DNA from 3 places in the Terriglobus roseus genome. Region 2 is predicted to be linked to each of the others. Evidence: predicted binding sites of a transcription regulator. Region 2 holds the regulator's gene; each other region holds the start of a gene.
What was found. Region 2 encodes LexA, which represses DNA repair genes until DNA is damaged. Its sites were predicted from a motif close to CANTTCGCTTTTTATTCGC; they were not measured.

Region 1 (10,765 bases), 900 kb from region 2:
GACAAGAGCCACTCCGTGTAAATCGGGACCATCTGGTGTTTGATCGCACATCGCTCTGCGAGGATAGCGGGCCTTTCCTAACACGTTGCGATCATTGAGATCGTTTCGACTTAAACAACGAAGCCACTGACTGGGGGGATACCTATGGAGGGTTGTCCCCATCAGTTGCCACATACCAGGGAACCTTCTTCGACTGAAAGAGGTCAGGGTATCGAGTGGTAAGGAAGCCCAACATGCGCTTTGCGACTCGGGCGCTATGTTCTACTTCCTTTTCCCACTCTTCTCCCGCAAGCCCATCGCTGTGTGTGGCTTCCCACCGGATGGTGCGCATTCCCAAGATGAGACCCGCCGTAATAACCAGCGCAGGGCCAAGTTTTTGTTGATCCACCTCATTCCGATATCCGCCGATGTGTGATCCGTTATTAGTGGAAGTCATGGGAAGTCACCTGGAGGCGGCCCGAAGCTCCGTCAAGCGAAAGCTCCTTGAATGAACTGGCCATCACGTGAATGATCGGCCCTTCTTTCTGAAGGAGACCTTCAACCGCAATGAACTTCGCTGTTGTGATCACCTGTCGGTTTTTCTCAAAGAATTCAGGGCCAACGAAGACGTTGAAGACGCCCGTCTCATCGGAGACGGAGAGGAATACCACTCCTGACGCAGTCCCCGGCCGTTGTTTGGCGATCGCCAGGCCCGCAGTTCGGACATAAAAACCATCCGGGCGATGAGCGAGATCCACTGCGCGCAGATAGCCCTTCTGCTGAAGCTCCTGACGACGAAACCACATTGGATGCGGCCCTGTGGTCACGCTGCTGACGGCGTAATCTGCAACCAGCCGTTCTTCCGCTGTCATGGGAAGCAGGGGAGACTCGGAGACTTCTTCCCGAAGCCAGCGGCTTTGCTGCATGAGTAGTGGACCTTCCGGTCTACCTGCTCGTTCGATCTGCCACAATGCATCCCGTCGATGCACCACCCCATCCAGGCTGTTCAAAGCACCGACATTTGCTAGCAGAGATAGCTCCTTACGATTCAGTTGTGGAACTCGAAGAACGAGATCGTCGACCGAACTGAACCGTGCCTGCATTCGCGCTCGTACGATAGCTTCACTACATTGACTCCGTAGTCCGCGGACGTATCCGAGACCAAGGCGTAGAGACAAGGAGTGATCCGCCTCGTGTTCGACAGAGCACGGCCAATCTGAAATCTGGATATCGATGGGTTTTACTCGCAATCCGTGCCGTCGGGCATCCTCGACGATCACTGAAGGGCTATAGAAACCCATGGGCTGGTTGTTGAGCATCGCGCAGGTGAAGGCTGCCAGATACTTCACTTTGATGTAGGCGGAAGCATAGGCGATCAGTGCAAAGCTCGCCGCATGACTTTCCGGAAAGCCATAGAGCGCAAACGAACTGATGTTCTGAATGATAGTTTCCTGAGTCTCGGTATCGAGGCCATTCGCCGTCATTCCTTCGCGCAGACGGCCTTCAAGATTCTTCATGCGTTCCCAAGAACGACGCATGCCAACGGCACGTCGCAGTTCTTCCGCCTCGGAACCAGTAAAATTTGCGACCACCATTGCCATGCGTAACAACTGTTCCTGAAAGAGAGGCACACCAAGCGTTCGCTTTAGTGTGGATTCCAGCGAAGGGTGTGGATAGCTCACCTCTTCCTGCTTTTGCCGCCGCCGCATGTAAGGGTGCATCATCTTGCCGACGATGGGACCGGGTCGAATGATGGCAACCTGAACTACCAAGTCATAAAACTTCTCGGGACGATTGCGCGGCAACGAGGACATCTGCGCTCGACTCTCAACCTGAAACATGCCGATGGTGTCCGCTCGTTGAAGTGTGCGATACACCTCTTCGTCTTCGGGAAGTTGCGCGAGATCGAGTGGCTCTCCATAATGCTGTGGCACTAGCGTCAGGCAGTCTTTAAGAACAGCCATCATGCCTAGCCCTAAGAGATCGACTTTGATAATTCCAAGGTTGGCGCAGTCTTCCTTATCCCACTGCACAACGGTTCGCCCCGGCATTGACGCGCGTTCGAGGGGCACGACCTTGTCGAGAGCTCCCTGACAGATCACCATGCCGCCAGAGTGTTGCCCAAGATGTCGTGGAAGGTCCTGAACCCTCATGCAGAGTTCGAGATACTTCGCGATGCGTGGATGCTGTACATCGAAGCCCGCATTCTGGAACGAACGGGCCATTGTGTCATTTGGGCCCTTCCATTCGTAATTCGCGACAAGTCCCGAGAGACGTTGGAGTGATTCTGGGTCGAAACCAAGAGCCTTCCCGACCTCGCGTGCCGCAGACTTGCCACGATACGTGATGACGTTGGCAGTCATAGCTGCCCCTAGCTGTCCATACCGCTCGTACACGTACTGGATGGCCTGTTCACGCTTTTCTTCCGAAGGAAGATCGAGGTCGATGTCAGGCCACTCACCACGACTCTCTGAGAGAAAGCGTTCGAAGAGCAGTTCCATGCCCACTGGATCGATCGCAGTGATCTCAAGGGCATAACAAACGGCTGAATTTGCTGCGCTCCCTCGTCCCTGAATGAGAATGCCGTGTCTCTTACAGAATTCGACTATGTCCCAGACGATGAGGAAGTAGCCTGCAAAACCTAATTTCGCAATCAGCTTCAGTTCATGTGCGACCTGTTTCTTGGCTCGTTCGAGAAGGCCTGCATTGCGTTTCGATCCATATCTCCGTGCAACACCTTCAGCAACGCGTTTCCCCAGATAGCTGTCCATTGTCTCGCCATCGGGTACTGGATAGCGGGGAAATTCATATCCCAAATCAGAGAGCTGGAACTGGAGTCGTGATGAGAGTTCGACTGTATTTTCAATTGCTCCAGGCACATCGCGAAAGAGTGCTGCCATGCGGTTTGCTGGACGGAGATGCCGTTGATTATTTGTGGCTAAGAGGCGTCCCGCATCGTCGAGACGGGTGTGATTGCGCACTGCGGTGAAAAGGTCAGCAATCTCACGGTCGTATTTGGTTGCGTAACGTACTCCGTTGGTCGCTAGCACAGGCAGTCGAAGTGACTCTGCGATCCGCATGGAGGCATGGTTGCGCCACTCCTCCGCACGCTCTCGATGACGCTGCAATTCCACGTAGACATTGTTCGGACCGAAGATTCGAACGAGGTGCTCTACGGTTTCGCGGCCTGCGGATTCTCCCCCTCGCATGAGGGCAGCCGCGAGCGGTCCCTCGTCGCCACCGGTAAGACATATCAATCCACGCCCGTACTCTTCCATATCCGCAAGCTTGGCGGAGCCTTCCTGCTTGGTGCTCTCCCGCATCTTGAAACGCGTGATGAGTTGGCAAAGGTTTTGATAGCCCTCTCGTGTTTCACAAAGCAGAGGAAGGCGAACGGGTTCCGATAGATGTTGATGCGGAAGCCAAACGGGTGGAACGAGACGATGGCCGAAACCGGTGACGGCAACTTCAGCACCCACGTGCGCAATGATCTTGTTCTCCGAAGCGATCTTGTGAAATCTTGCAGAACCGTAAAAGCCGTTCCGGTCCATGAGAGCGATGGCTGGCATCTCAAGATCGAATGCACGCTCGGCGAGTTTCTCAGGTTGGGACCCTCCCTCAAGGAACGAGAATGCGCTCGCAGAATGAAGTTCGATATAACGATCAGTCATAAAGACCTGCCACGTGCCACTCATTCTGAACGAAATCCCTCGCCAACCTGCATGCGAGAAAGCTGCTGTCCGCGGATCGTGCAACGACATCCCACTGTTCGTTGCCCCAGATCGCTTCGTTCCACCAATCACCACCACTTAGCCAGGGGCCATAGGCCCTTTCCACGCCATAACGACGTGATCGAAAGTAGAACTCATAGGGGCGTCCCAAATGCACCTCGACGGTAGTTCGTTCCGCCGGACGAAGAGTGCGCAAACACAGACGCTCTGTTGCAGTGAAGGGAAGTAGTTCCGTGCACACAATGGCAAAGGGTTCGACGTGGAAGTCATCTACTCGCCTCGTGTCATCGAGAACGGCTTGCCCTACATTGCCCTCCCCAACAATCGCCGCGATGCGAGCAAGGGTGACGTCTAGTCTTCCTGGCTCCGGTAACTGAGGTGAGAAGAGGCCAAGCTGTACCTTGTTCGTTGCACCTGGCTCGGCGTGCAGATGAACTTTCAGAATCGAAGCCTGTGGGGGATGTCCCTGTAGATTGAGATGAAGCAGCTTCAGCCAGAGCTGTTTGTCGTTGGTCGGTACGCGGGGATTCACAGTTCGTTCGTGACTTCCACCGCCTTCGAGATGCAGCGTAATCGTGATTGATGCCAAAGCATAGACGCGCGACTTCGCTCGTAGAATCAATTGTTCCAACATCGTCGAGAGGCCAAAGAGGAGCGACTCCAGATCATCGAGCGGAAAATCGAGATCTGCCTCTTCTTCCAAAACGAACGGCACATCAATGGGTTGCAGAAGATGGGGCCGTTCTCCACGCGCGAGTTGGAGCAGACGTTTGCCGTCTTGTCCGAGGCGCGAGATCAACGACGTTTCGGGTAGAGACGACAATGCACCCACGGTACGTATGCCCCATGCACGAAACGTCTCTTCCTGGGTTTCGCTCATGTCCAGCACGGATAACGGAAGACCGGACAAGCCTTTCGCTTCATCACCTCGGCGCACCACCTGAATCGGAATTCCGCCTCGTAGCCCTCGTGCCAAGCAGATAGAAGCATGAAGATTCGAGCTCACAGTAATCGATGCGGAGACGCCTATTGCGCGAAGCCGTTGTCTCAGCTGCTTCGCCAGCATGGCCGGTGGCCCGAATAGGCTTTCCGTTCCGGAAGCATCTAGGACACAAACAAAGATGCCGTTGACGCTTCGATCTTCAATGCGAGGAGAGAAACAACCTGCGCACTCAAGGAGAATAGTTCGTACCGCATCTTCGGTGCATAGCGATCGATCCAGTACCGTGACACCTTCGAAGGTGTCCACTTCAACCTTCGTCATCCCGGGTCGAAGGCCTAGAAGTCGGGCGCGCGCATTCAGGGCACACACGGTTTGCTGTGGAGCCTCTCCTTCGAAGACCACACACGGTTTCTCGCTCAGTTCTGGACGAAGGCGCAGAAGGGCTTGCGCGGGAAACTCCCGTGCGTAGACGCATACGTAGAGTTCGGAAGGCATCTTCATCTCGGCCCTACCCAACTCGTGCGTCGCTGCCAGCGCGCCTCTGTCGCACGTTGTGGAGGCTTACGCATCGGGATGACATTGGAAGGTGTTTGTACGAATCGCTGGCGCAACACTTGCACTCGTGCATTCAGTCCCGTGAATACAGTTCGTTCTTCATTCGTGTCGTCCATCGGATGCAGGCGAAGTTGCAACTCGGAACTACTCTTCGCGCACGGATATTGCGAGAGGAGAAGGATGCTGGACTGAGTATGTTCTGCCGCGACACGATAGCGATGCCAGGTGGAAAGTTCGATCCGCGCAGCGTGTTCCGGTGCGATGCCTCCAAGGTCGAGCACGATCGCACTGAAGCCACCTGTCTGAATCAAGAGATCCGCGGAACGCAATGCCTGCTCGATCGCATCGTAGGCCCGCGCACGACGCGTTATACGTTTCGTAGTCATCGTTGGGATCAGGCTCGGCTCGAAGGTTTGCGGAATCGGACGTGGCTTCGTAATCGGTTCGGCGCAACGAGCAGCAACGGCTTCATCTCCCAGGAATCGATCCACGGCTGCGGAAAGCCCCTTTGCTTCGGAACGTGGATGCGTCCCATGTCCGCCGCCGTGCAGACCTTTCGTTACAGCCTTTGGAGTGAAACACGCAGTTGGTAAAGAGAACTGCTTCGTTTCCTGCGCTTCGATGCGTTGCTGAACACCACAACGTATCCAAAGCAAGCGCTTCAGATCGATCCCCACAGAAGCCGCCGAGGAGGGATGGAACGTGTTCGTTGCATCGATCCAGGCACAGACTCTTCCGGATGCAGTCACACGCGCAAGAAATGAAAGTACGACCGAAGTTCGACCGGAACACTCTTCGCCCACCAATTCCGTGAGTGCGCCGACTGGAAAACCACCTCGGAGCAATTCATCGAGCGTGGCTATACCGACCGCACTTGTAGGCCGAACGATCTTCGGCGGTGGAGTCAACGCAGACGGAATTCGGGAGGCTAAGGCAGCCTCCACTTGTACCCGGATTGTGTTGGAGGAGGGCATGGCGTCTTCGCCATATATTCGCCTATTGCAGTGGGGGATCGTCAAGTGGGATTTGCACACCCAGATGTGCAATGAGAACGTAAGTGTTGTGAAATAAAGGGGAAATTTTATATGAGCCTTTGACAAAACCCCGCCCTCTGCCTTGAAATCCAAGCCAAACATTTTCTTGCAGTGGGGTACTAGAGAGTGACAATTTGTGCGGGGTTCAAAAGCACGTACGGGGTGGTGCTTTGCGCGGATTCCCAAGAGACCACCGGCGCGATGAAATTCGATGTATCAAAACTCGTAATAATGCCGCCTAACGGTGACGTCAATGATCAAGTTCGGATGATATTCACAGGGGCTGGGCATGGACCCCTCATAGATAAATTGGTAGCAGCGATGTGGCAGGCGGCTTTGCAGGGCAGCGAAGACAAATCCCACGATGCCGTCCTATCGCGCATCGAAGATGCCGTGATAGCTGTCCATCAAAAGTTGTGGCAACTCTATGACGACGCAAGTCGACCACATGCTGAAATTCTTTTCGCGCTCCACACGTATGGAGAGGTAAATCTCTACAGAGCGACAGGTCCTATCGTTTCGGGTGCTATTTCGAGTCACGCATGCATTGGCATCGGTGGAGAGTTAGGGAATTTCATTACTGCTCATTTTCGGTCTCCGAACGATGATTTGGAGTCAGATGTCAGTACCGCACTTTATATCGTCGAAAACGCAAAGAGATACGTGGATGGTTGTGGTGGCGAGACGCAGATCGCCGCATTAATGCGGGATGGAACCATCAGCAAAATGTACGCATGGGAAGCAGGAAAAATGGCTGAAATACTGTTCTCGATGGGGGCCGAGGTGTTCAGTCTATTCGCGCTTGCAAGCAACCCCAAAACTACTCAAAAGGATCTTCGTGATTCGTGGCGTTCTGTCCTGAAGTATGTCAACGAAGACCGGATAAAGCTGAGGCAGGAGGTGCGCCACATGATCAAAGTTAGCTCATCCCTAAAGAAATCACTTCAGATATTTTATCGACGTATTATGTGGCCTCCGACCAGATCGACGGTTTCTAGTAGTTCAGAGGATCAACAGTGAGGATCTTTGATGTGCGGTCGATTCAAACGAGGCGCGGATAAGCAGCGCGTCGCCAAGGTCTTCAAGGTGACGGCTGGCTTGGATGAGACAGTCTTTGATGAAGGCGACGATCTGCGACCGCAATCCATGCAGCCCGTCATCTACACCAACGATGGGGGCGAACGTAAGATCGAGTTGATGCGTTGGGCGTTCAAGCTGCCCGATCGCCTTCTCTTCAATGCGCGTTCCGAAGGCATCAATCACTCGAAGTTTTGGAAAGACGCGTTCCAAACCGGGCGCTGCATTCTTCCGGGCGATGCGATCTATGAGTGGCAGAAGGTCGAGCGGGGAAAGAAACCGAAATGGGAATTCACTATTCCTGATCAACATCCGTTCGGCATGGCTGCAGTTTGGAAGCTGTGGAAGAATCCAAAGTCCGAACACTGGGAGAAGACCTTTGCAGTACTCACTGGAGAGCCGAATGAACTGATGGCGCCGATCCATAATCGAATGACGACTTTTCTAGAGCCCAAGGACTATGAAGAATACCTTGCCCCTTCGGCACGACCTCCGGTTCATTTGCTTCGCATTCTTCCAGCGGACAAGATGAAAGCTGAACTTGTGGGTGCATCTCCTATTAGCGATGCGCAGGTGAGTTTCTTCGATAGCCAATGACGGACCAATGGCTTTCTGAACCTAATGGTCGCGTAAAGTGGCATTTCGTTATATGAAGTTACATAGCGTGTGAGATTGACGGATCGGTGTGCAAGTTCGGTTCCGCCTTCCTCGATCAGTGCATGGGCGTGAAATCGGAAGCCAAGTAAGCTGGTTCACCCTGGCGGCGTATTCAACCAGATTGAGGCATCTGCGTACGCGAAAGCCTGGTCGATGACGAGTGTCTGACTGATCAGGGGTTTGCCATTAGGAGGCAGCGAGATGCCGGGAGAACTAGTGACAGTTCCGAAAAAATTGATACATATGTTCTAGATCATCTCAGAAGGAGTGGCACGCATAAGTTCCCATTTCCGAGGCTCGAGTACTTAGAAGCAATTCTGCAAATGGATATCCCCTCGGGACGTTCCGAAAGCCCCTTCTGCCACGCTTCCACATAAATTCCGGAGATAACAGTGAGTTTTGACACTGGTCCTAGCTATAATCTGTCCACATTGCCATGAGCTCCTTGTCCATTCTCTCCGACGCAGCGGTAGGCAGTACACGCGATTACCTTTCATTCGAAAGGTACACGGATCCTCTGATTGAAATCCTTTCCGACCCGAATGCAGAGACCCCGTTTACTGTTGGCATCTTCGGAGCCTGGGGCAGCGGAAAATCGAGCTTGCTTCAAATGCTCGATGAGAAGCTCGAAGCCAAAGATCCGAAAGGTTTCGTCCGCGTTCATTTCAATCCCTGGGTCTATCGTGGAGAAAAAAATATCCTCATCCCACTTCTACATACCCTCCAAGACACTCTTGAGGAGGATGTGATGCATCGCTTTACAGAGTCAGCGAAGAAGATCGGAGATGTTCTGCTGCGCCTTGGCGCCGACGTGCTGCTCAAGAGACTTACCGCGGACTCGGTATCGCTAGAAAAGCTGGAAAAGCTCGAAGCGAAATACCTTGAGCATAAGGGACAGGTTGAGAGTCAGATTCGAAAACTCCGACTCACCCTGCAAGCGGAAGCCGACAACATCGCCGCAAAGGGGGCGCGTCTGGTCTTTTTTGTGGACGATCTGGATCGTTGTGAACCTGAAGAGATCATCAATCTACTGGAATCCATCAAGCTCTTCTTGGATTTGAAGAATGTGTTCGTAGTACTTGCGGTTGATAAGGAAGTGATTGATCGCGGAATCGAGGTCAAGTACAGCGCGTTTCAGTTCGAGAAGTCGCGCAAACTGGCAGTTGGGGCTGAATACATCGAAAAGATGGTCCAACTCCCCCTTCAGCTCTATCCGCTGCATAAGAAACAGATCCTATGGTTCATGAATAGATTCGGGCCTGGGGAGGCGGTGAAACCGCACCTTTCCCTACTGGAGAGCATCGTTCTACCCAATCCGAGGAAAATTAAACGCATACTTAATATCCTTGCCGTCAGCTCCCATATCGCCGATCAGACACAAGGCATAGAAAATCTCGACCGGAGTTTGCTGGCGAGGCTAGCTGTTCTTCAGGTCCAAGCTGGGGACCTTTATTCGCAGATTGTGCGCATGCCGGACGCCCTCTTTGCATTCGACGGTTTGGCGGCGGATCCTCCAACGTTCGATGTTCACAATCCGGGTACCTTCGCGCGCTTCGGTGCCCGTAGAGATGCCATAGTGCAGCTCTGCAAGGATTACTACAGGCCGGAATCATTTCTTAGTGCGTTGTTCCGAGGCGACGAAATCACGGTTGGCGGAAAGAAGTCGACTCCTGGGGCATTCTCAAACCTGCGCCCGGACGATTTGTCGATGTACCTTTCGATGTTGGGTGCTTAAGAGATGCCCCCTCCTGAATTCTTGACCCAATACGGCCTTCATCGAGATCCCTTTGAGCTTCGCGAACTGAATCCTCTTATGAGGCCGAGCGATGGCGAACTTCTCAACGAGATTGTGGATTGCGTACCTGCTTATTCGGAGCTGCGCCGGATAGATACATATCTCAGAGAGAACGCCGCAGGAGATGAGCCGCTCTTCCTTTTAGTCAAAGGAGCGGATGGTTGTGGCCGATCCTCCGTCGCGAATTGGCTGCTATCCCGTTATTGCTTTCATCGCGGCATCGATCCCGCACATTTCTTTGTCCCGAAGCGGTCTTTCGGAAACAACGATGGTTTCGGAATCCTAAAAGAATGGCTGGGTCTGTTAGTCGACGAGATTGAGGACCAGGCAGTTCAAGGGCCTGATGTCACTGAATTCTGGGAGAGGCGGAAGAGGGCCACGCCTGACGATGTCCTCCCGTGGCGATCTCTCGCGCGGAACATCGCTTCTCAGTTAGGTTCAGTCGCCGGCGGTCCCTATGGATACGGGGTGTGCCTTGAAGATATCGGTGTTCCGGCGGTGGTCGACACGGCACTGACCGTCTTTGCCAAGGCACGCACGGTATGTATCTTCACCGTGGGCGACTATGAAGGTGAAAAGAAGAAGGTCGTCTCGTTTTTCGAGAGCTATCAGGAACCTGTAAAGAGAGAAGTCCTTCGCATTGGTCCGCTCAACGGTCTTGACATTCGCCATCTAGTTCACAAGCGTTGGGATCTGGTGACAAATCGGACAACCCAGCCTCCTTTCCCACCGGACATGGAGTTGGCCTGGGCGGATAAACAACGCCCCGTCAAACGAGTGATGTTCCTAATTAGTAAGCTTCTGCAGCTGAAGACCACGGATTACGAAAGCAAGCGTTGGCCCCACGATACTGTGCTAGCTTTCGCGAACCAGGAGATCGAACAAAAGATAAAAATTCTGGATACGATATGAGGCGCTTCTATCCATCCCGCAATCCTTTTCCTTACCAGGGCGCACTCAGCGTTGCCGATGAGGAACTTCCCGAGTCCGAGAA
Region 2 (10,765 bases):
TGTTTCGCCACGGGTGAACAACGCCGAACCGTGCGTGCGCGGCAGAACGCCCACTTCGATATCGATCTTGCGAACCTCATCGAAAGCGCGACGGTCGGGACGAATGCGGTTCTTCAGAACCTGCTCGCGGAAGATGTTTTCGCGCAACAGTTCGTAGACCTTGCCCAGCTTCTTGGCAGCGGCAGCATCGCCTTCCGGCAGAGCCTTCTTCAACTCGCTCTTGATTTCAGCGATCTTCGCGTAGCTCTCGGTCTTGCCATACTTCTGCGTGTCCAGAGCATCGGTCAGGCGCTCACCTACCTGCGACTTCAGCTCGTTGTAGTAGCCGGACAGGTCCTCTGCTTCTGCAACAGCGCGCTTCTGCTTGCCAGCCTTTGCAGCTAGCTCGTTGATAGCAGCACAGATCAGCTTGATTTGCCCATGAGCAAACTCGATCGCTTCAACAGCCTTGTCTTCCGAAACTTCCTTCGCGCCAGACTCCACCATCGTGATGCCGTCCTTCGTACCGGCAACCATGATGTTCAGCAGGCTCTTACCGCGCTCCTCATAGGTGGGGTTCACGATGAACTCGCCGTCTACGATGCCGATGCGAACCGCACCGATGGGGCCAAGGAACGGAATGTCGCTGAGAGCCAGAGCGCAGGATGCTGCGTTGATGGCAATTGCGTCGGGATCATTCTGCTTATCCGCGGAGTACACGAACGCAACCACCTGGGTTTCGTTGCGGTAAGTCTCAGCAAACAGGGGACGAATGGGGCGGTCAATCTGACGCGAGGTGAGGATTTCCTTCTCAGAAGGGCGTCCTTCACGCTTGATGAAACCGCCGGGGATACGGCCACCGGCGTAGCTGGTTTCGCGATACTCAACGGTCAGCGGAAAGAAGTCGATGCCTTCCTTCGGCTCCGGAGCGCCAACGGCGGTTGCCAGGATAACGGTGTCGCCGCTGCTTACAAAGGCAGCGCCCGATGCCTGCTTGGCAATGCGGCCCGTTTCAAATGTGATGCTCTTGCCACCGGCAAGTTCAACGGTAATCTCCTGCTTCATAGCGGGTATTCTCTCTTTTTGGTATATGGAAACTTATTTGCGCAGACGTGCGCATGCGCACGCACGGCACGGTGGCCTGCGTGGCGCGAAATTCTTGAAAATGACGATGCGAGGGTCATTCCAGACGATGTCCGGAACAAAATACTGGATGTGCCGAAGGGCAGGCTCAACCGTTCACGCTCCTCTGAAAGAGCGTGTAGCCGGGACGATAACGTCCCGGCACAGCAGATACGGTGCTCCCGATAAATGAATGCACGAGAAGCGGCCCTCGGAATAACTTGAAGGAAGATTTACTTACGGATGCCGAGCTTCGCGATCACTTCGCGGTAGCGGTCGGAGTCGTTCTTCTTCAGGTAATCCAGCAGGCTGCGGCGCTTGGACACCAGCATCAGCAGGCCGCGGCGCGAACCATGGTCCTTCTTGTGCGTCTTGAAGTGCTCGGTCAACTGGCCGATGCGCTCGCTCAGAATAGCGATCTGCACTTCGGGGCTGCCGGTATCGGTATCGTGCACACGATACTTGCTGATAATCTCGTTCTTTTTAACTGTTGCCAACACTGTCTTGTAGTGCTCCTGATTTCAATAAAGCCGAATTGGTCTACGCAACAGGATACCACTGGGGCGAAGATTCGCCAAAGCCAACCTACAGTTTCGGCAGTGGTTTCTGCTGTGTTGGGGTACTCCGCAAGGCACCCGTCTGCCGCCGTGCATCAAAAGCATCCCGAACAGCTACAAATGCCGGTTTGGCGCGCAGATGATCGTCAAATAGCAGAGGACGTTGGGGTAAGCCATCTTCCCTCGCCCGATCCTTGCCGTTGTTTAACCATGTTCCGTCATCCGAAACGCCCCACGTCAATACAGCCGTCACGTTTCTTTCCGGCAATAACAGATCCAGATAGCTGCGATAACGACTAGCCACCCCAATATCCCGCGCCGAAACGTCCGAAGGCAAAGTGCGGTCGTTCACATCCAGTTCCGTAACAAAGACTTCTAGACCAATCTCACGACAATCCTGCACAAACCGCCGCAAACCAGCCCCGTAACCGTACGCGGGTTGCGCTTGTAAGTGGGATTGAATACCAACCGCGTCCAACGGCACATTGCGTTGCTTTAACCGCCGTAACATCAAAAGCACCGCAGCCCGCTTCATAGCGGCTTCCTGCGTTTCCTGCTCTATCCCGTACTCGTTGTACGTCAGTAACGCCGACGGGTCGGCATCGCGCGCCACCCGAAATGCCATCTCGATGTAGTCAGTGCCGATCAGCTGCAGCCAGGGTGTGTTCCGAAGGCCGTCGGGACGACCATCTTTCACCTCGATCGCCTCGTTCACCACATCCCACGAATGCATCCGCCCGGCGTAGCGACCAGCCACAGTGCGGATATGCTCCCGCAGCAACTGGCGCGCATTCACCGCCGTCACTTGTCTGGAAAACCACTCCGGCAATGCCTCATGCCAGCAGAGGTTATGCCCGCGGAGACGGATGTGACGGCGGGAGGCAAATTCCACCAACGCATCCGCGTCTGCGAAAGAAAACTGATCGATTGCTGGCCGCAGCGCCTGCCATTTCATCGCATTTTCCGCGACGATAATGCTGCACTGCTGCTCTACCAGAGCGCGATACCCAGCATCGTCACGCAACTTCTGAATGTTGACGGCGAAGCCAAAGAGCATTCGCGCATCCATCGCATGTGCCTTCAACGAGTGAGGCCCGCTGACGTCCACTCCCGGTAATCCATGCGCGGAGCCCGACATCCGCTTCGGGCCGCATCCAGTCAACGTCGTCATAGCTGCAGAGGTCGCAACCACCGAAGCTCCCTGCAGCAACTCTCTGCGACTGAATGAACGCGAATCAGGCATGAGGAGTTTTGCTCTCTTTGCGGATCTCGTCAGTCCATCGAAGGAATCGCAGGAACTGCCATTTCTCCTGCCAGAGGAAACGCATTACGTCTTTCGCGCCAATCTCCTCTGCGTGCATACCGGAGTACGTCTCAATGCGCCATAGAAGATAAGGGCTTCGCCACGGACGCAACCTAGCTCCGCGTGTGCTGTTCCATAGAAAACTGAGCGCACCAATCACATGCCGAGTGTACCGGATATCGGCATGACACTGCCGCTACAGGTAGTCGAAGAGGCTTCCCTTTTGCACGGCTGCAATCGTGCTCAACAACGCGGAGCGCTGCGTTGTCACCGCCGAAAGCTCCGTCGCGAGCGTCGCTGTATCGGCAGACAACAGCGTGGATTGTTGTGCCTGAAGGTTGGTCTTTTGCGCAGTGATGTAGTCGCTCTCACCCGAAATACGGCTTTGGGCCGAATTCAAAGTCGAACGCTGCGAGATGACATTATTCAACGCATCCCGCAATCCACCCACAAGTGATGTAGCATCCGTTGTTGTTCCACTCTGCAACGCGGTGATGATGTTATTCAAAGCATCAAAGACCGATGCTCCCGATGCCGTAAAAACATCACTCCCGGTAAGAGACGTAGTTACTGTGCCACCTGACGTCAACCCAACACTCGTAACGTCTGTATTGCCGGTATAGGTCACATTCCCAGACGCATCTTCCGTAAACGGAGTCACGGCCGAAGATCCAGAGAACAAATAAGCCCCGCCATAGCTGCTATTCGCAAGCGAGACGATCGTGTCACGAATAGACGTCAGAGATTGCGCAGCAGTCGCACGGGTCGTCGCGTTTCCTGTGTCATTAAACGCTCCCGTCGCGGTGCTGATAGCCGACGTTAACTGCGACACGACAGAACCCAAAGCAGTGTCCGCGGTCTGCATGCGATTGGTTGCACTACTGGCAGTCGACAAGAAGGCCGCATCCTGGCGCAATGCATCAGCCATAGTCACCGCCTGCCCCGACGCCACTGGGTCATCCCCCAATGAAGTGATGCGCAGGCCAGAAGACATCTCCTGCGAGATGCGCGTTTGCTGATCCGACAGATTCGAGAGCGACGCAAGCATTTGCTGTAGTGAGGTGGTGCTATTCAACATGAATCATTCTCCCGCTGGTCGCGTTACGACACCGTCGTTTGCTGGCCAAGATTGATCGCCTGCGCCATTAGCTCATTCGCAATCGACAGCACCTTTGCCGCCGCCTCATACGAACGTTGATACTGTGTAAGATTTGCGGCTTCCGTATCCAACGAGACACCCGACACATTCGCGACTTGCGTTGAGGTTTGTGTCAGCACGGCATCGTTCGCGGACTTTGTAGTACTGGCACCGGAAACCGTTTGCCCCAACGATGTGATCATCGTGGAAAAAGCTCCAGACGCGGTCATCGATCCCACAATTGCCTGCGATGCCACAGCCCCAATCGCTGTAGCGTTGCTTCCATCCGACGATGCGGCAATGCCGCCACCACTGCTGATAGCCATACTCAGCGTTGCAGCCGTGTTGCCAGAAAAGACGTCGCCTCCAGCATTTCCATTGGCATCAGTCCCTGCGGCATTTTGGGCATTCACTGCAGATGAAATCGCAACGGCGACCGCATCCAGTTGTTGCTGCACCGCAGGAATATCCTGATCGCGAACCTGCAGCAAGCCGCCGATACTCCCTGACAAAACAGAACTCGTTACATCGTTTCCGTTCGAAAGAATGTGCAAGTTGCCACTGACGGTAGCCGTGCTCAGGTTCATCGCCTGCGTTCCGCTTAACAGAGGCGTCCCATCGGACAATGACAGATTCACTGTTCCATCGGTTGCCGTGACCGTATTCACATCCACCAGTTTTGCTAGCGAGAGAACAGCCTGGTCACGCTGGTCCTGCAAACCATCCGTATCCTGACCACCCGATTGCTGAATCTGCTTGTTCAAGGACGCAATATTCGTGAGCAGGCTGTTGACCTGGTCCACAGACGTGCCAATCTGCTGATTGAGCGATGACGTCTGTGAAGAAAGTTGCGACGCCGTGCGGTTCATCGTCGTCACTAGCGCTTGCGCAGCGGTATACGCCGTCTGCCGCGTATTGGTATCTGAAGGCGACGACCCAAGTGAGGTCATGCTGTTAAAGAAGTTGCTGATTGCTGCGCCGATTCCAGACGCATCATCACCAGAGCTATCGATCATGAATAACGATTGCAGATTATCAAGCGCCGTGGTCCGTGCGCTGCTGGCGCTTGAAGCCTCTGTCGCCTGCTGCAAAGATCGCTGCAGAACACGGTCCCGCTGTGCTGTAACAGTCGCTGACACGCCGGAACTGGTCGAAATACCGTTCACATTCACGGTATCGTTATTGGAAAAACTCGCAACACGGCGCGTGTAGCCATCGGTATTTTGATTCGCCATATTCGTCGCAGTCAACTTCATCTGCTGCGTGGTCAGCGTCAGATAGCGCTCCAGTGCATCGGCTGTTGGCATCTCAAGCATGAATCCCTCCCTCCTGACTAAAGTCACTTCAACTTACTGCCGATAAATGCACGTAGAAGGCCAAGAGTTAAGCCGCTCCTGTGAGCGGCCTAACTGCAACATGTGTTTCGTTTACGAGTTTTCTAATGTTGCATCGCCGAGAAACGTCCCGGCAGCAGAATATGTTCTGGCCGAATACCCGCTTCCTCGCCGCAGAGAATCACTGCGCGATGGACCATGTGGCAAAGCTCACGAACATTGCCTGCCCAGTCAAGCTCCATCAATAGCGAAAGAGCTTCGCTGCTGATCGATTTACGAGGCATGCTATCGCCAAGCTTGCGCAATGTGTGTTCCACCAGCATGGGGATATCTTCACGCCTCTCCCGCAATGCCGGGATCTCCACGGGAAATACAGCAAGCCGATAATACAAATCCGGTCGGAACCGCCGATCACGAGCGAGTTCTTCCAAAGGCTGATGCGTCGCCGCAACAATGCGCACATCCACACGGATAGGCTCGTTTTCACCCACCTTCTGAATCTCGCCGTTCTCCAGAAACCGCAGCATCTTCGCCTGTAACGGCAGCGGCATCTCTCCAATTTCATCCAGAAAAAGCGTTCCACCATGCGCAGCTTCTATGCGCCCCATGCGCGAAGAAACCGCCCCTGTAAACGCTCCGCGCGTATGGCCAAACAACTCAGCTTCCAACAGGTGTTCCGGAATTGCCGCACAGTTCAACACAACAAACGGCTTTCCTGCACGAGGGCTCAACCGGTGCACGGCCTTTGCAACCAACTCTTTTCCTGTTCCCGTTTCTCCCAACACAAGAACATTCGCAGTTGCATGTGGGGCGACCAAGCGGATCTGCTGCGCCAACTCCCGCATCTTCAAAGCGTCTCCAACAAACTCCGGAAGATGCATCTTGACCTCTTCAGCAACCTCAGGAAGCGCTTCTTTCACCACCGCCATCGGCGCAGCAAAGGGCACCGTAACAGGCGCATGAAGCCAGGCCGCACCATCAAATCCACCGGTTGCAGGTGTTCTCTCCACGCAGCATTCTTGCGCCTCTCGCAACGCATGAAGAAGCTCGTTACGCCGCGCGCTGCGCACTTTAGAACCGTTGCAACTACCATCCATTTGCAACATATCCGTCGCAGGACAAACCGTCGCCGCATACTCAGCAAACTCCGACGCATCCAGGTCCGGAAGCCAGTGATCCACAATCATGGCCTCGGGCTCCAGGCTGCCGAGATGCATCATCGCCTCAGCCCCTCCGGAAGCTGGAAAGACCTGCCAACGCATATCTGAAAGCAAAGAGGAAAGCTTATGCCGCAACTCCGTATCCGGAGTGACCAACACCACAGAACGTTGCTGAACAGACGCCGCCACGACTGAATTCATCGCGACCCTCCCGCCTCAAGACGCGCCGCGGCTTCACGCACTCGCTCCAACTCCGCCACTGCCCGGCGGCACTCGGCGCGCGCAGTGTTCAATGCGTCCTGTATCTCATCGGGTGTCGTGCGGAGAGCAGCCATCTCCACAGCAAACAACAGCGCGGTTAAAGGCTGTGACAAGGCGTGGATTGCGTCATCCAGTTCTTCCAATGCAGCATCGTCCATGGTCAACTCCATCTGGTTCATGCAACCTCCAACGCCGTTTGATAACGAGCGTCAATAGGCATGGTTGCGAATCGCGGCAAACCGTCGTTCTGTTTCGCGGCAATGCCATATCCCTCGCCACGCATCGTCTGCACCAAACCCGACGCGCCCACTGCGCTCAGCTTACGGCGGAGATAGTTCACATAAACATCCACCACATTCGTTCCGGCGTCCGGCGACATCTGCCACACATTCTGCAGGAGTTCACGACGAGATACAGCGCGTCCCTTCTGCAGCAGCAGGTACTCCAGCAACGTAAATTCCTTTGAGGTGAAGTCCAGCAACTCTTCGTGATAGGAAACACTGCGTTTAATGCGGTCCATACGCAATCCCGCGCATTGCAACAAACCAGCAGAGGATCCCATACGCCGCCGACCAATCGCCTTACAACGTGCCAGCAACTCATACATGGAAAACGGCTTCAACAGATAGTCATCCGCGCCCAGGTTCAAACATTCAATCTTTTCCGAAAGCTGCGAACGACCTGACAACACCAGGACGGACATTAGGTCGATCTGACCGTGCAGTGCTCGCAGCACATCCACGCCATCCATCCGCGGAAGCCCCAGATCCAGCACCAACAGGTCAGGCATGTCTTCCTCAATGCCCTCTAATACGCCGGCCCCATCTGTTACTAGGCGAACCGTATTCCCTTCCAATTCAAGCGCTTTCTTAAGAAACACAGAAAGTGCCCCATCATCCTCTGCCACCATCACTCTCATTGCTCTGTCTCCTGCGTAATTTGTCCATCTATAGCGGGCGCACTTTCCAATCCGGCGTCCGATCTGCAATCCAAGATGACGCGCAGATGAGAACAAAACAATGATTCAGTGAGAATGGTGCCAGCGAGTCGTACCACATCGGGAACGGCTGCACCACCCATTAGCTTTCTTGGTTCAAGAAACTTTTACCTTGCAGTTCGCTTTTTATTCGCTACAATTTCAGCCATGGCGATTACGCGGCGACAAAAAGAGGTTTTGGACTTCCTCTCCGGCTTTACCCAGCGCAAGGGATACTCCCCTTCCTATGAAGAAATTGCGGCTGGTCTTGGCCTGAATTCGCTTGCCACGGTGCACAAACACATCACAAATCTGCACAACAAAGGCCTCCTGCAGCGCGCTCATAATCGCAGCCGCTCCATCGATGTTCTCTCTCCAAGGAACTCACGCAAGGGGAACGAGCGTCTGCCCCTCATGGGCAGAATCGCCGCTGGCCGGCCCGTGGAAGCCATTGAAACTGCGGAATCCATCTCCCTTTCTGAGATCATCGGCAACCGCGAAGTCTTCGCCCTTGAAGTTCGTGGCGACAGCATGCGCGACGAACACATCGTCAACGGCGACTATGTCTTGGTAGAGCGCACCAATACAGCGCGTGAAGGTGAGATTGTCGTTGCGCTCGTAGACGGTTCCGACGCCACGCTGAAGCGCTATTACAAGGAAGGCAACCTGATCCGCCTACAGCCTTCCAACAATGAGATGGCCCCCATCTTCGCTCCGGCGGACCGTGTTGCGATCCAGGGTAAGGTCCTCGGCATGTTGCGCAAGTATGCCTGAGGAAACCAGCGGCGAATTGCGCTGCGATCTTCTCGTCTTCGATCTCGATGGGACCCTGATTGACTCGGAGCAAGACTTAGCAGCGTCGGTCAATGCAACCCTCGCCTTCCTGGGCCGCGAACAACTTCCACCCCACCGCATCGCAGAGTTCATCGGCGATGGCGCTGCCATGCTCGTCCGCCGTGCCTTAGAAGCAACCGGGGGCATGGACGAAGTAGCTTTCGCGCAAGCGATTCCCTTCTTCCTGGACTATTACCGCGCGCATAATCTCGACTTCACCTACGTCTATCCTGGCGTGATCAGTGAACTTCGCAAGATTCGTGCGGCTGCGCCATCTCTTCCGATGGCGATTCTTACCAACAAGCCATATCGCCCATCGCGCGTCATCTGTTCTGGTCTCGGACTGTCCGAGTTTTTCTTTGCCAATTACGGCGGCGACAGCTTCCCAACCAAGAAGCCCGATCCCGAAGGCATGCAGGCATTGATGGAAGAAGCATCCCGAATGCTGGGCCGCCCGGTATCCCCACAACGAACCGTTCTGGTAGGCGACTCCCACGTAGACGTTGCCACTGCACGCAACGCCGGCGTCCTCTGCCTCGGATGCAGTTACGGCTTGGCACCTCAAAAACTTCGTGAAGCGGGCCCGGATGCCATGGTGGATAGCCCCACCAAATGGCTCGACGCCCTGCAGGCGCTTCTACCCTAACCCTCCGCGGGCGTCGCTTCCCGTTCCTGCCGAATCAGGTTTCCGCTCACTGCCGCACCCGCCGCAGGATGCATCGTCCAGTACGAAGGCAAACTCAACGCTGCCAAGCCCGCCATCACACAAAACGCCACGCGAAAATCAAAGGCACTCGCACCACCACGCATCAGTGCGCTTCCGTGCAGAGCCAGTGCAGAAACAGCCACACCAAGGCTCGTCGTCATCTGGTTAATCGTCGTAGCCAGCGTGGTGCCGCTGTTCTTCAGCTTCTCCGGAAGGTCCGCGAATCCCATGGTCGTCAATGCAGTCAATTCCATCGACCGGCCAAGTCCTCCCGCAAACAGGACAAGCAGCGTGATCACCTTCGGCGTGTTTGCATGAAGCCATCCGCAAGCCACCAGCGCCACCGCAGTCAACGTCCCATTCCACAGCAAAACCGTCCGAAAGCCATAACGACGAAGCAGTGGCCCAGTCAGCGGTTTCATTGCAAGATTCCCCGCAAACACCGCCATCGTCAACGATCCCGACTCCAGCGGATTCAGACCGAATGCCTCCTGAAACAACAGCGGCAACAGGAACGGTACGGAAAACACTGCCATCCGGAACAGTGATCCAGCGCCATTCGACACGCGGAATGTCTCAATACGAAACACTTCCAGTGAAAACAGTGGCTTTTCAGCACGACGCAGCCACCACACCAATGCCCCTGACAACACAATAGTCAGCACCAGCAGCACCGCCGCCTGCATCCCCGGAGCATGCTGCACTTCCAGCGACTCCAGCAGGTACATCAGGCAGAAGGAAGCGGACCCCGCCAGCAGAAACCCGGGTAGATCAAAACTCTCACGAACCGTCTCGCGATCCTTCGGAACCAGCTTCAGCGCCAACGCAAACAGCACCACACCAATCGGCACGTTCAGCAGAAACATCCACGGCCACGTCGTAAACGACAGAATCCATCCACCCAACGGAGGGCCAAGGATCGGTGCCACCAATGCAGGCCAGATCGTATAAGCAATCGCCTTCATCAATTGCGCCTTAGTGGAAGCGCGCAGCACCATCAACCGCCCAACGGGCACCATCATCGACCCGCCAATACCCTGCAACACGCGCGAAGCAGTAAACAACGGCAGCGTATGGCTAAGCCCACACAAAGCAGAGGCGCAGGTAAAGATCAGAATGGCCGATGTAAAAACGCGCCGCTCGCCAAACCGCGTTGCTACCCACCCGCTCACCGGGATGAAAATCGCCAGTGTCAACAGGTATGCCGTAATACCAACATTCACAGCAATGGCAGACGTGCCGAAGTCACGCGCCATCGTTGGCAACCCGGTCGCGATAATCGTCGCATCCAGGTTCTCCATAAACAGCGCACCTGCTGCCAGCAACGCAACAGCCAGCGCATGACCACGAAGCGTGGACGGGTCTTCGACTCTCTTTGAAGTGTTCGCCAAGCTC
Region 3 (10,526 bases), 480 kb from region 2:
TTGATCGGAACATCGTACAGAGTGCCGTTTCCTGGGAGAACGATCACCTGCGCGTTGGGAAGCGCTTCGTGCAGATGTATTCGCTGAAAACCACACCCGAAGCCTCACGACCCTGCCTGTTCTCGAGCCTGCTAGGACTCGACTGTGACAGCATCCTTTGTTCGACCTGGCGGCCGAAGTCTTCGGCGACTGCCCGCCATGAGATTGACCAACAGGAGAAGTTCATCAGCTTCTTCAAAGTGGGCGTGTTGTCTCGCGTGATGGCCGGCAGAGACACAGCCTCGCTTGACACAGGAGCCGGGGCGAAGGCCGCGACCGAGACTTGTCATAAACACTCGCTGCGGGAATACTCAGCGTGATCTCAGTACCGACACTCAATTCGCTCCACACCTCTAATGTTCCACCCACAAGTTTTGCGCGTTCGCGCATACCATGCAAGCCCCAATGGCCAAGGCGATGGTCAGGAGTTAAGAGAGAAGGATCGATCCCCATCCCATCATCTCCGACTCGGACTCTTAGAAATTGCCTGTCGTAACGGATTTCGATTTCAATCCTACGTGCATTGGCATGCCGGATCGAATTCCGCACGGCCTCTGCGATAATCCGATACACCTCGTCGCGTACTACCGGATTCATAGGTATGGGAGTACCTTCTGTTTGCACACGAACTTCGGGCTCTTGTTCGGCGGGTGAGCCGCTTAGGGTTAACCTTGCGAAATTGCTTACGGCTTGTTCGAGGTTGCTAGCAGACGATCCTGCGGACCTCAATTCATTTAGCGTGTCTCTGCCTTCCGTGATTGCCTGCGCGGTTTGGTCGATTGTTCTTTCCAGACGGAGTCTCGCTTCCTCCGGTTGTGTCGAGAAAACATTGAGGACAGTCTGTAGACGGAGAAGCAACGCGTGCAAGCTCTGGAGCAATGTATCGTGGAGATCTCGCGCAATCCGCGTCCTCTCATCGACCTGTGCCTCGATTCGGATGTTGACCTGATCTGCGAGTTGGCGCATCCGATAGCCGTATGCAGCCCAAATTATCAAAAGCGCTAACAGCACGTATGAGGTCCGAAACCATGCCGTATTCCACCAGGGGGGCAGGATGACAATTTCAAGCTCCGCCCCTGGGTCGCTCCATGCGCTGCTATTTGTGGCCCCTTGCACCCGAAAGTGATACGTCTTCGCGGAAAGGTTTGTGTACGTCACGGAGCGATTGTCGCTACCAACCTCATTCCATAAGGTGTCCAGGCCCTCAAGCTTGTAGCGATAACGATTGGTCAGCGAGTTCGAATAGGCGAGAGCAGCGAATGTCAATGTGAACGGAGTCTGCTTGTGAGTGAGCGTAATTTTCGACGTGTACGAAATGGCTTGAGGCAACGTAACGGGAGTGCTCACGTTGCCTAGCAACCTCAAATCCGTAATCACTGTGGGGGGAGCATAGTTACTGTCGGGAATCGCTTCGGGGAGAAAGGTAGTTGCTCCATTGAATCCCGCAAAAAACATCTGTCCGCGCATGGTGCGCAGGCAGTCGCCTCCATTCGCCATCTCTGGTCCAGGAAGTCCATCTGCAGCTGAAAAGTTACGGAACGTTTCTGTTCGCGGATCAAAGCTAGGGATCCCTCTCGTTGTCCCCATCCAAAGCTTCCCGCGAGAGTCCTCAGTAATGCAGGCGATCGAACTGCTCGCCATTCCATTTCGTCCGTCATAAACAGTAAAACGCTTAGTCGCCGGGTCGAACTTATTGAGGCCATTTACGGTGGCGACCCACATCACACCGTCGTGTGCGAAAACGATCGAATAAACGATGCTATCGCTCAAGCTTCCCGGAGCGTCACCGCTATTGAAGATCGTGAACTGCGCGGTCTTCGGATTGAAATGTTGCAAGCCAAAACCGTTTGTCCCAAGCCAGAGTTCATGTTGGGGATCCTCAGCCAGCGTCAAATAGATTTGCTCTCGAGCATGTGGATCGGCTTTGAACGTAGTGAAGCGCTCCGTTCGCATATCGAAGCGGTCAAAGCCATCGTAGGTCGCAGCCCATAACGTGCCGTCGTGAGCCACCAACAATCGATCAACCACGTTATTGCTTAGTGAGGTCGGGTCATTCTCCCTGTGTCGATAGCTCTTCCAATTGCCATTTTTGGGATCAAGGCGGAAAAGACCGTTGTTGGATGTGCCAGCCCAAATGAATCCATCATGATCTTCAACAACACTGATGACCTCGAAAATGACGCCAGGTTTGACTCCTGTGAATGCGGTTCTCTTGCCCGAAGGATCAATGCGGTACAGGGCTTCGGCTGTTCCGATCCATAGGTTCTGGTGACTGTCCTCGTAGAAACAGCCTGCTCCATTTTGCTTTGGGACCAGAGGGTGGAAGGGAAGCGGAACAGGAGAGAAGCGCTGTAGTCCACTGCCAGGAAGTCCGGCCCAAATGCTTCCATCGCGATCTTCGAATAACGCGATGACGTTGTTTTCTGCGAGGCTGGTGGCATCGTCTGGCTTGTGTGTGTAACTGAGGAACCGGTTGTGTTCACGATCCAACTTCAGAAGTCCAGATCCCTGTTTCGCCAGCCAGAGGTTTCCATGTCTGTCTTCCAACATTGCGTCGACACCGCTGTAGTCTGTGCTCGACGTGTCTCCTGGTCGAAATGTGTAGTAGGTAAGGACATTGTGTTCGCGATCAAATTTCGCCAGCCCATTCCCCGTTCCATAGATAATCCAGAAGCCACCCATGTGATCTTCATAGAACGAGAGATCGCGGGACGCAGTATGAAGAGGGATGGATAGCTTTATGTGCCCGGTTGCACGATCCAGTTCATACATGCCATAGGGTTCTCCAACCCAGAACCTACCGGTTTTGTCTTCTCCAGCGGCGACCACGTGATTGTCCGGGAGACTCTCAGGATCACTAGGATCGTGGGCGTAGATACGAATCGAGCCGTTCTTTGGATCAAGCCGATACAAGCCGCGGTCGGTTGAGAACCACAGCAATCCGTCATGATCCTGCGTGATCTGCTTCACTTTAGGAACGGGAAAGTGTGTGAATGTCTCTGTCTTTGGATTGAAGCGATCTACGGATTGCTCGCAGCCCAGCCAAAGCATGCCCTCACGATCTTTGAACAGCGCTTCGACTCGAACGCCACCTACGCTGTTCGTGTTCCCCCTTTCGTGCATATAGACCTTGAAGCTGTAGCCGTCGAAGCGGTTCAGGCCAAAGAATGTGGTGAACCACATGAACCCTTGATCGTCCTGAACGATATTGGTGACCCGGATCTGCGAAAGGCCTTGGGCCGTCGTGATGTGTGTGAAACGAATGTCTGTAGTGTCAACGATGGGAAGCTGCAACGTCGCAGGACTAATGTGGGCCCTTGTTGGTTCCGCGGAGACGCGATGATGCTGACTAGAACGACTACTAGACAGCAGGCAATACGGGCCAGAGGGAATATACCTATGGGGCCTCGAATTTTGCACCGCCGAAGAGCCTGTCTCCTGCAGTTCGGTGCAGCGCTTTTGGGAAAAAGGCTGGGTTTCGTCCAGCGAGTGTATTTGCACATGGAGAATGCCGTTCATCGCTTCCGAATCTATTCGATAGCCATAGAATGCCACCGGTCGGCACGAGTGGCTAGCCCAAACTTGTAGAGATATCCACTAGTGGAACGCCAAAACAATGCGAAGGAAATCTGAGAAGCCGCGCCGTCGATAGCAGACATACCTCGTCTGAGCAAGGTCCCTAAGAAGACTCCATTGCATTTACGGCGGTGAATCTTCATCGGTAGCAACATACCAAGGAACTCTTTTTGAGTGGAAGAGATCTGGGTATCGTGTCGTTAAGAAGCTCAACATGCGCTTCGCAACTCGTGCGCTGTGCTCGACCTCCTTTTCCCATTCTTCTCCTGCAAGCCCATCGCTGTGTGTGGCTTCCCATCGGATTGTGCGCATCCCCAAGATGAGTCCTGCCGTAATTACGAGGGCAGGGCCAAGTTTCTGTTGATCGACTTCATTCCGATATCCACCGACTTGTGAACCATTGTTAGTGGAAGTCATGCGAAGTCACCTCAAGACGGCCCACAGCACCATCAAGCGAGAGCTCTTTGAATGAACTCGCCATCACATGAATGATCGGACCTTCCTTCTGGAGAGGACCTTCTACTGCGATAAACTTTGCCGTTGTGATGACCTGTCGGTGTTGTTCGAAAAACTCTGGCCCAATGAAAACGTTGAAGACGCCTGTCTCATCGGCGACTGAGAGAAACACAACCCCGGATGCAGTCCCTGGCCGTTGCTTGGCGATCGCCAGGCCAGCAGTTCTAACATAGGAGCCGTCGGGGCGATGAGCGAGATCCACCGCCCTCAGATAGCCCCTACGTTGAAGTTCTTGGCGGCGAAACCACATCGGATGCGGACCTGTCGTTACGCTGCTGACGGCGTAATCTGCGACGAGTCGTTCTTCGGCTGTCATGGGAAGCAGGGGAGACTCATGGATTTCCTCCCGAAGCCATTGGCTTTGCTGCATGAGCAGCGGGCCTTCCAAACGGCCTGCTCGTTCGATCTGCCACAGTGCATCCCGTCGATGCACCACTCCATCCAGGGTGTTCAAAGCGCCGACATTTGCTAGCAGAGCTAGCTCCTTGCGGTTCAGTTGTGGAACTCGAAGAACGAGATCATCCACCGACTTGAATCGGGCTTGCTTTCTCGCTTGCACAATAGCCTCACTACACTGACTCCGTAACCCGCGGACGTATCCAAGACCAAGACGTAGCGATAGGGAATAGTCGGTCTCATGTTCGACAGAGCACGACCAATCTGAAATCTGAATATCGATGGGCTTCACACGCAAGCCGTGCCGTCGTGCATCTTCGACAATTACTGACGGACTGTAGAAACCCATTGGCTGGTTGTTGAGCATCGCGCAGGTGAAGGCTGCCAAGTACTTCACTTTGATGAACGCTGAAGCGTAGGCAATTAGAGCAAAGCTGGCTGCATGGCTCTCGGGAAATCCATAGAGTGCAAACGAGCTGATGTTTTGAATGATGGTCTCCTGCGTTTCGGTGTCGAGCCCATTCGCCGTCATTCCTTCGCGCAGCCGACCTTCGAGATTCTTCATACGCTCCCAAGAACGACGCATTCCGACCGCACGGCGAAGTTCCTCCGCCTCGGAGCCGGTGAAATTCGCAACGACCATTGCCATGCGCAGCAATTGTTCCTGAAAGAGGGGAACACCAAGCGTTCGCTTCAATGTGGATTCCAGCGAAGGATGTGGATAGCTCACTTCTTCCTGCTTCTGCCGCCGTCGCATATAGGGGTGCATCATCTTGCCGACGATTGGTCCCGGGCGAATGATGGCAACCTGAACCACCAAGTCATAAAACTTCTCGGGGCGATTGCGCGGCAACGAGGACATTTGCGCTCGGCTTTCAACCTGAAACATCCCGATCGTGTCCGCCCGTTGGAGTGTGCGATACACCTCTTCGTCTTCGGGAAGCTGGGCTAGATCGAGTGGCTCTCCGTAATGCTGTGGCACAAGAGTTAGACAATCTTTAAGAACGGCCATCATGCCCAGCCCTAAGAGATCGACTTTGATGATGCCGAGGTTGGCACAGTCTTCCTTGTCCCACTGCACAACGGTGCGTCCCACCATTGACGCGCGTTCGAGAGGGACGACCTTGTCGAGCGCTCCCTGGCAGATCACCATACCGCCGGAATGCTGTCCGAGATGACGTGGCAGATCCTGTACTCGCATGCAAAGTTCCAGATACTTTGCGATGCGCGGATGCTGCACATCGAAGCCAGCGTTCTGGAAGGAACGCGCCATCGTGTCGTTCGGCCCTTTCCACTCGTAGTTCGCAACTAAACCGGAGAGACGTTGCAGTGATTCTGGATCGAAGCCGAGAGCTTTGCCGACCTCACGTGCCGCCGACTTACCTCGATAGGTGATGACATTCGCAGTCATTGCTGCACCGAGTTGGCCATACCGTTGATACACATACTGGATGGCTTGTTCGCGCTTTTCTTCCGAAGGGAGATCGAGGTCGATGTCCGGCCACTCACCACGGCTCTCTGAGAGAAAGCGTTCGAAAAGTAATTCCATCCCAACGGGATCGATTGCTGTAATCTCCAGCGCGTAGCAGACCGCAGAGTTGGCGGCGCTGCCTCGTCCCTGAATGAGAATGCCGTGCTTCTTACAGAACTCGACGATATCCCACACGATGAGGAAGTAGCCTGCAAAGCCTAATTTTGCAATCAACTTCAGCTCATGTGCGACCTGCTTCTTTGCGCGTTCGAGGAGGCCTATATTGCGCTTCGATCCGTATCTCCGTGCGACGCCTTCTGCAACGCGTTTCTCGAGGAAGCTGTCCATTGTCTCGCCATCCGGTACCGGATAACGCGGGAATTCATATCCCAAAGCAGAGAGCTGGAAGTGGAGCCGCGATGAAAGTTCGACCGTGTTTTCAATCGCGCCAGGTACATCGCGAAAGAGAGCCGCCATGCGATTCGCTGGACGAAGATGGCGTTGATTATTGGAAGCTAAGAGGCGTCCGGCATCATCGAGACGTGTGTGATTGCGCACCGCGGTGAAGAGATCGGCAATTTCACGGTCGTATCTGGTTGCGTATTGAGGGCACACACGGTTTGCTGTGGAGCCTCTCCTTCGAAGACCACACACGGTTTCTCGCTCAGTTCTGGACGAAGGCGCAGAAGGGCTTGCGCAGGAAACTCTCGCGCATAGACGCACACGTAGAGTTCGGGAGGTGTCTTCATCTCGGCCCTACCCAACTTGCACGTTGCTGCCACCGTGCTTCTGTCGCACGTTGTGGAGGCTTACGCATCGGAATGACATTAGAAGGCGTTTGTGTGAAACGTTGGCGCAACACTTCCACTCGCGCATTCAGTCCCGTGAACACAGTTTGTTCTTCATCGGTGTCATCCATCGGATGCAGGCGAAGTTGCAACTCGGAGCTACTCTTCGCACACGGATATTGCGAGAGGAGAAGGATGCTGGATTGCGTCTGCTCGGCTGCTACACGATAACGATGCCATGTCGAAAGTTCGATACGCGCAGCGTATTCCGGTGCGATGCTGCCAAGGTCGAGCACGATTGCGCTGAATCCGCCTGTCTGAATCAAGAGATCGGCGGAACGCAATGCTTGTTCGATGGCATCGTAGGCATGGGCTCGACGATGCGTCCGTTTCGCAGTTGTGGCGGAGATCAGGCTTGGCTCGAAGGTTTGAGGAATAGGACGTGGCCTGGCAATCGGCTCTGCACAGCGAGCGGCAATGACTTCCTCACCCAAGAACCGATCCACAGCTGCGGAAAGCCCCTTCGCTTCGGATCGCGGATGGGTACCATGTCCTCCGCCGTGTAGACCCTTCGTCACTGCCTTTGGAGTGAAGCACGCGGACGGCAAAGAAAACTGTTTCGTCTCCTGTGCCTCGATGCGTTGCTGGACACCACAACGCACCCAAAGCAGGCGTCCCAGATCGACTCCTACAGACGCCGCCGAGGCGGGATGAAACGTGTTCGATGCATCGATCCAAGCGCAAACTCTTCCCGATGCCGTAATGGATGCAAGGAAGGAAAGGGCGACGGAAGATCTTCCGGAGCAGTCTTCCCCAACCAACTCCGTAAGAGCCCCGACAGGAAATCCGCCACCCACTAGCTGGTCCAGCGCAGTGATGCCAATCGGGTTCGTTGGGCGAATAGTCCTCGTGGTTGGTGTTAGCGCCGATGGAATTCGGGCTGCTAAAGCAGCCTCAACTTGTATCCGGATTGTGTTGGAGGAGAGCATGGCGTATTCGCCATATATTCGCCTATGGTGACGGGGAGACGTCAAGCAACTCTTGCACGCTTACATGTGCAAATGCTCTCTAACGATAAGCAATGAAAGAAGTAAAGATTTCTTGCTCGCAGGCTTGAATCAAGGTGCTTGTTTTCGTACGTAGCCCGATAATCCGGTGGGGATAGAACACCATAGGCTCCATCTGCGCTATCGGCTGTCATCTCTTAGTGGAACCTTTTGCATAGAAACAGGAGCGCTCACTCTCTCGGTGAAAACACAGGAGATTTGGCTCTCCTTCAGGTGCGTCACTGATGGTAAACACGTTTCTCAGGAGTAACTCACTCCGGCGACTCTTGTTTTGTCTACTGCTTGTCCGGGTTGGTATCGATGCGCCTCATGCCCACGGCGTCGATAAACCTGTCGATGTCGGTCATGGAGCAGACCAGGGTTCCGTCTGGGGTCTCGTAAGCAGAAAGCAGTTCGCTCGAAGTGGCATATAGTGCCCGTTCTCTGATGAGAGGAGAGCCGTCCCGATGAATGAAAGGATGCGCTACCTGGTGGCCATCCGAGAACGCGCTTAGTTCATAGGTGACGTCCGGCAATCTCTTGCCGTGTACTTCGCCATTTCGCCCTTCACTCACGTGCCACCGTCACAATCTGGGATGTGTTGCAGGCCATCATTTGCTATTCGGTTCCACGAACATCTCAACCTGTGTGTTGTCGGTGAGCTGTGCTGTCATCGCCTCCGCTTCAAACGGACGCAGCAGATCAATGGGTGGCCGCTCTGTCTCTTCGCGACTCAGCCATCGCGTGTAGTCGTTCGGGTGCAAGATTACAGGCATCCGTGTATGAATTGCTTCCATCAGTTCGTTCGGGTCGGTAGTGATGATGGTGTAGCTTTGTAACCACTCGCCAGTATCAGGATTCTTCCACGCTCCCCACAATCCCGCGAAGGCGAACGGGTGATCATCCTTCATCGCGATTTCGAACTTGGGATTATCTTTCTTTCGAATCTTGTGCCATTCATAAAAGCTGTCAGCGGGTACGAGGCAACGGTGAGAGGCGAAGGCTCTCCTCCACATGCCTGCCTTCTCGATGCCTTCCGCTCGTGCATTGAACGTGGTGGGTGGAAACTTCTCATCTGGCTTATGCCAAGAAGGAATGAAACCCCAACGGGCCATCACAAGGTCACGCTCGCCAGTGTCTCTATTCAACCGGATAATCGGCTGCATCGTGGTGGGTCGCACGTCGTCATCAGGGGGCAAAATAACGCTGTCTAGATGCCCGTTGACATGGAACGCCGTGGCGATGGCCTGCTTATCCGATTTCCGTTTGTAACGACCGCACATGAAGAATGAGACGCGTGAGCGTGGCGGATGAACTGTGGCCGAGCGAACGAGGGATGAAAGGTTCTCACAGACCTGGGGTGTGAGTCATCCCTCGTCATGGCTGCCACGCTCGCTGCTTTTGAAACAGTCTGTGCTGCGGTGCCCTTTGCTCGCTCCGTCTGAGCTTACTGGATGTGGGAGAGGGTTGGAAGACAAAAAAGTGGCGACTCGCATGGAGTCGCCTTCTCCCAGGTCTGTAACTCCCTCAGTGTTGTCGATCCCACTCGGTTGCGATAGTTACCAAGGACGCGGGACGTTTTCGCACCTCGCGGGCACGACCCAACACAGTGAAATCTTTGAGGGTGCTCACTTCTATCAGGAGCGAGCTTTCCACTTTCGCAGTGATATGAGCCCTACGGAGAAATAGACGGACAAAACGCAGTGAGGCCCACCGAAAAACCGGTGGGCCTTGTGGCGTTTTCGGCGAGCTCTAACCCGGGAATTTGTAGTCTCTGGATTTGGAGACGGACGGAGAGTGCGTGGACGATACGACGTACGTAAATGGTTTGTGCGAATTCGCAACGCTCGCAGGAGACGGTCCTTTCCCTTTGGGGAGCCTCGCCCATAGACCGCCGGAAAGCACGAAGAGCACAAGGAGCACGTCGTGAACTGGCCCCCAGTTCTGGAACGCTTCCTCGATGTCCGGCCAACTCACCGTACAATCTCGCCAAGTCAGTGAGGGAGGATTGTGAAGGATGACGAGTGGGTGGGTTGGGACGTCCAGCGGTGTGAGAGAAAGCGGTGGGCCCACGGAGATCGGTGGCCTATGGCTTGCAATCGGAGCAGATCTCGACGGTTGTGAGGGCCCGGCCGGGGCTTGCACTGGAACTTCTACGACAACGATCTTCGTCGTACCTGTAGATAGTTCGAGGTTCTTCATCGGAGGTTGCGGGAGAAGGGGATCCGATGGAGTCGTCTGGACGGGCACAGCGATCGGGCGACCAAGATGAATCACGGTAGGTTTCGGAAGATAGCCCGGAAGGCGATAGCCTTGGACTATTTCAATCGGGTGCGGTTGCTGAGGCGAACTGGAACCCGATTGCGCAAGGGTTACGGATATAGGCGCGAAGCAGAAGAAGCTGGTGATAGCGGCACTGGACTTTCTCATGACGCACTGACCTTTCGAGAAGAAGAAAAGAGATCTCGGTTCAGTCGTGTCCGCTTGGCGGTTGCATTTTCGTCAGCAGTTCGTCGACACGCTCAACCTCAAAAAACGTAGAAATTGGATGGGAAGTCGCTCCGTCTCAGACGAAAAGGAATCCAAGCGCAGTGTTGATTTGCGAGGGACCGCTCGCAAGAGCGCCACCCAGTGATCTTCTTCTACTCCTGAAGTTGTATACGGACGCATAACGCCTCATGAATGTTCGGTTTC

Region 1: the regulator LexA is predicted to act here: its motif matches at 6,186-6,204, upstream of BLT38_RS03195 (recombinase RecA).
Region 3: the regulator LexA is predicted to act here: its motif matches at 7,779-7,797, upstream of BLT38_RS04740 (recombinase RecA).

What each region holds. Positions count from the first base shown of each region.
Region 1 covers NZ_LT629690.1:696,351-707,115, forward strand. Annotated here, with positions in the region: gene BLT38_RS03180 (hypothetical protein) at 143-436, opposite strand; gene BLT38_RS03185 (error-prone DNA polymerase) at 423-3,650, opposite strand; gene BLT38_RS20850 (hypothetical protein) at 3,643-4,620, opposite strand; partial or broken gene BLT38_RS20855 (DNA polymerase Y family protein) at 4,705-5,154, opposite strand; gene BLT38_RS03195 (recombinase RecA) at 5,151-6,182, opposite strand; gene BLT38_RS03200 (hypothetical protein) at 6,444-7,262, shown strand; gene BLT38_RS03205 (SOS response-associated peptidase) at 7,272-7,916, shown strand; gene BLT38_RS03210 (KAP family P-loop NTPase fold protein) at 8,422-9,711, shown strand; gene BLT38_RS03215 (hypothetical protein) at 9,715-10,683, shown strand; gene BLT38_RS03220 (BREX system ATP-binding domain-containing protein) at 10,680-10,765, shown strand, end outside.
Region 2 covers NZ_LT629690.1:1,599,295-1,610,059, reverse strand. Annotated here, with positions in the region: gene pnp (polyribonucleotide nucleotidyltransferase) at 1-1,044, opposite strand, end outside; gene rpsO (30S ribosomal protein S15) at 1,335-1,601, opposite strand; gene BLT38_RS06820 (endo-1,4-beta-xylanase) at 1,687-2,901, opposite strand; gene BLT38_RS06810 (flagellin) at 3,158-4,039, opposite strand; gene flgK (flagellar hook-associated protein FlgK) at 4,063-5,415, opposite strand; gene BLT38_RS06800 (sigma-54 dependent transcriptional regulator) at 5,538-6,794, opposite strand; gene BLT38_RS06795 (hypothetical protein) at 6,791-7,033, opposite strand; gene BLT38_RS06790 (response regulator transcription factor) at 7,030-7,773, opposite strand; gene lexA (transcriptional repressor LexA) at 7,999-8,604, shown strand; gene BLT38_RS06780 (HAD hydrolase-like protein) at 8,597-9,310, shown strand; gene BLT38_RS06775 (DHA2 family efflux MFS transporter permease subunit) at 9,307-10,761, opposite strand.
Region 3 covers NZ_LT629690.1:1,122,421-1,132,946, forward strand. Annotated here, with positions in the region: gene BLT38_RS20875 (hypothetical protein) at 1-359, shown strand, start outside; partial or broken gene BLT38_RS21065 (sensor histidine kinase) at 397-3,558, opposite strand; partial or broken gene BLT38_RS04735 (error-prone DNA polymerase) at 4,019-6,604, opposite strand; gene BLT38_RS04740 (recombinase RecA) at 6,744-7,775, opposite strand; gene BLT38_RS04750 (SOS response-associated peptidase) at 8,444-9,115, opposite strand.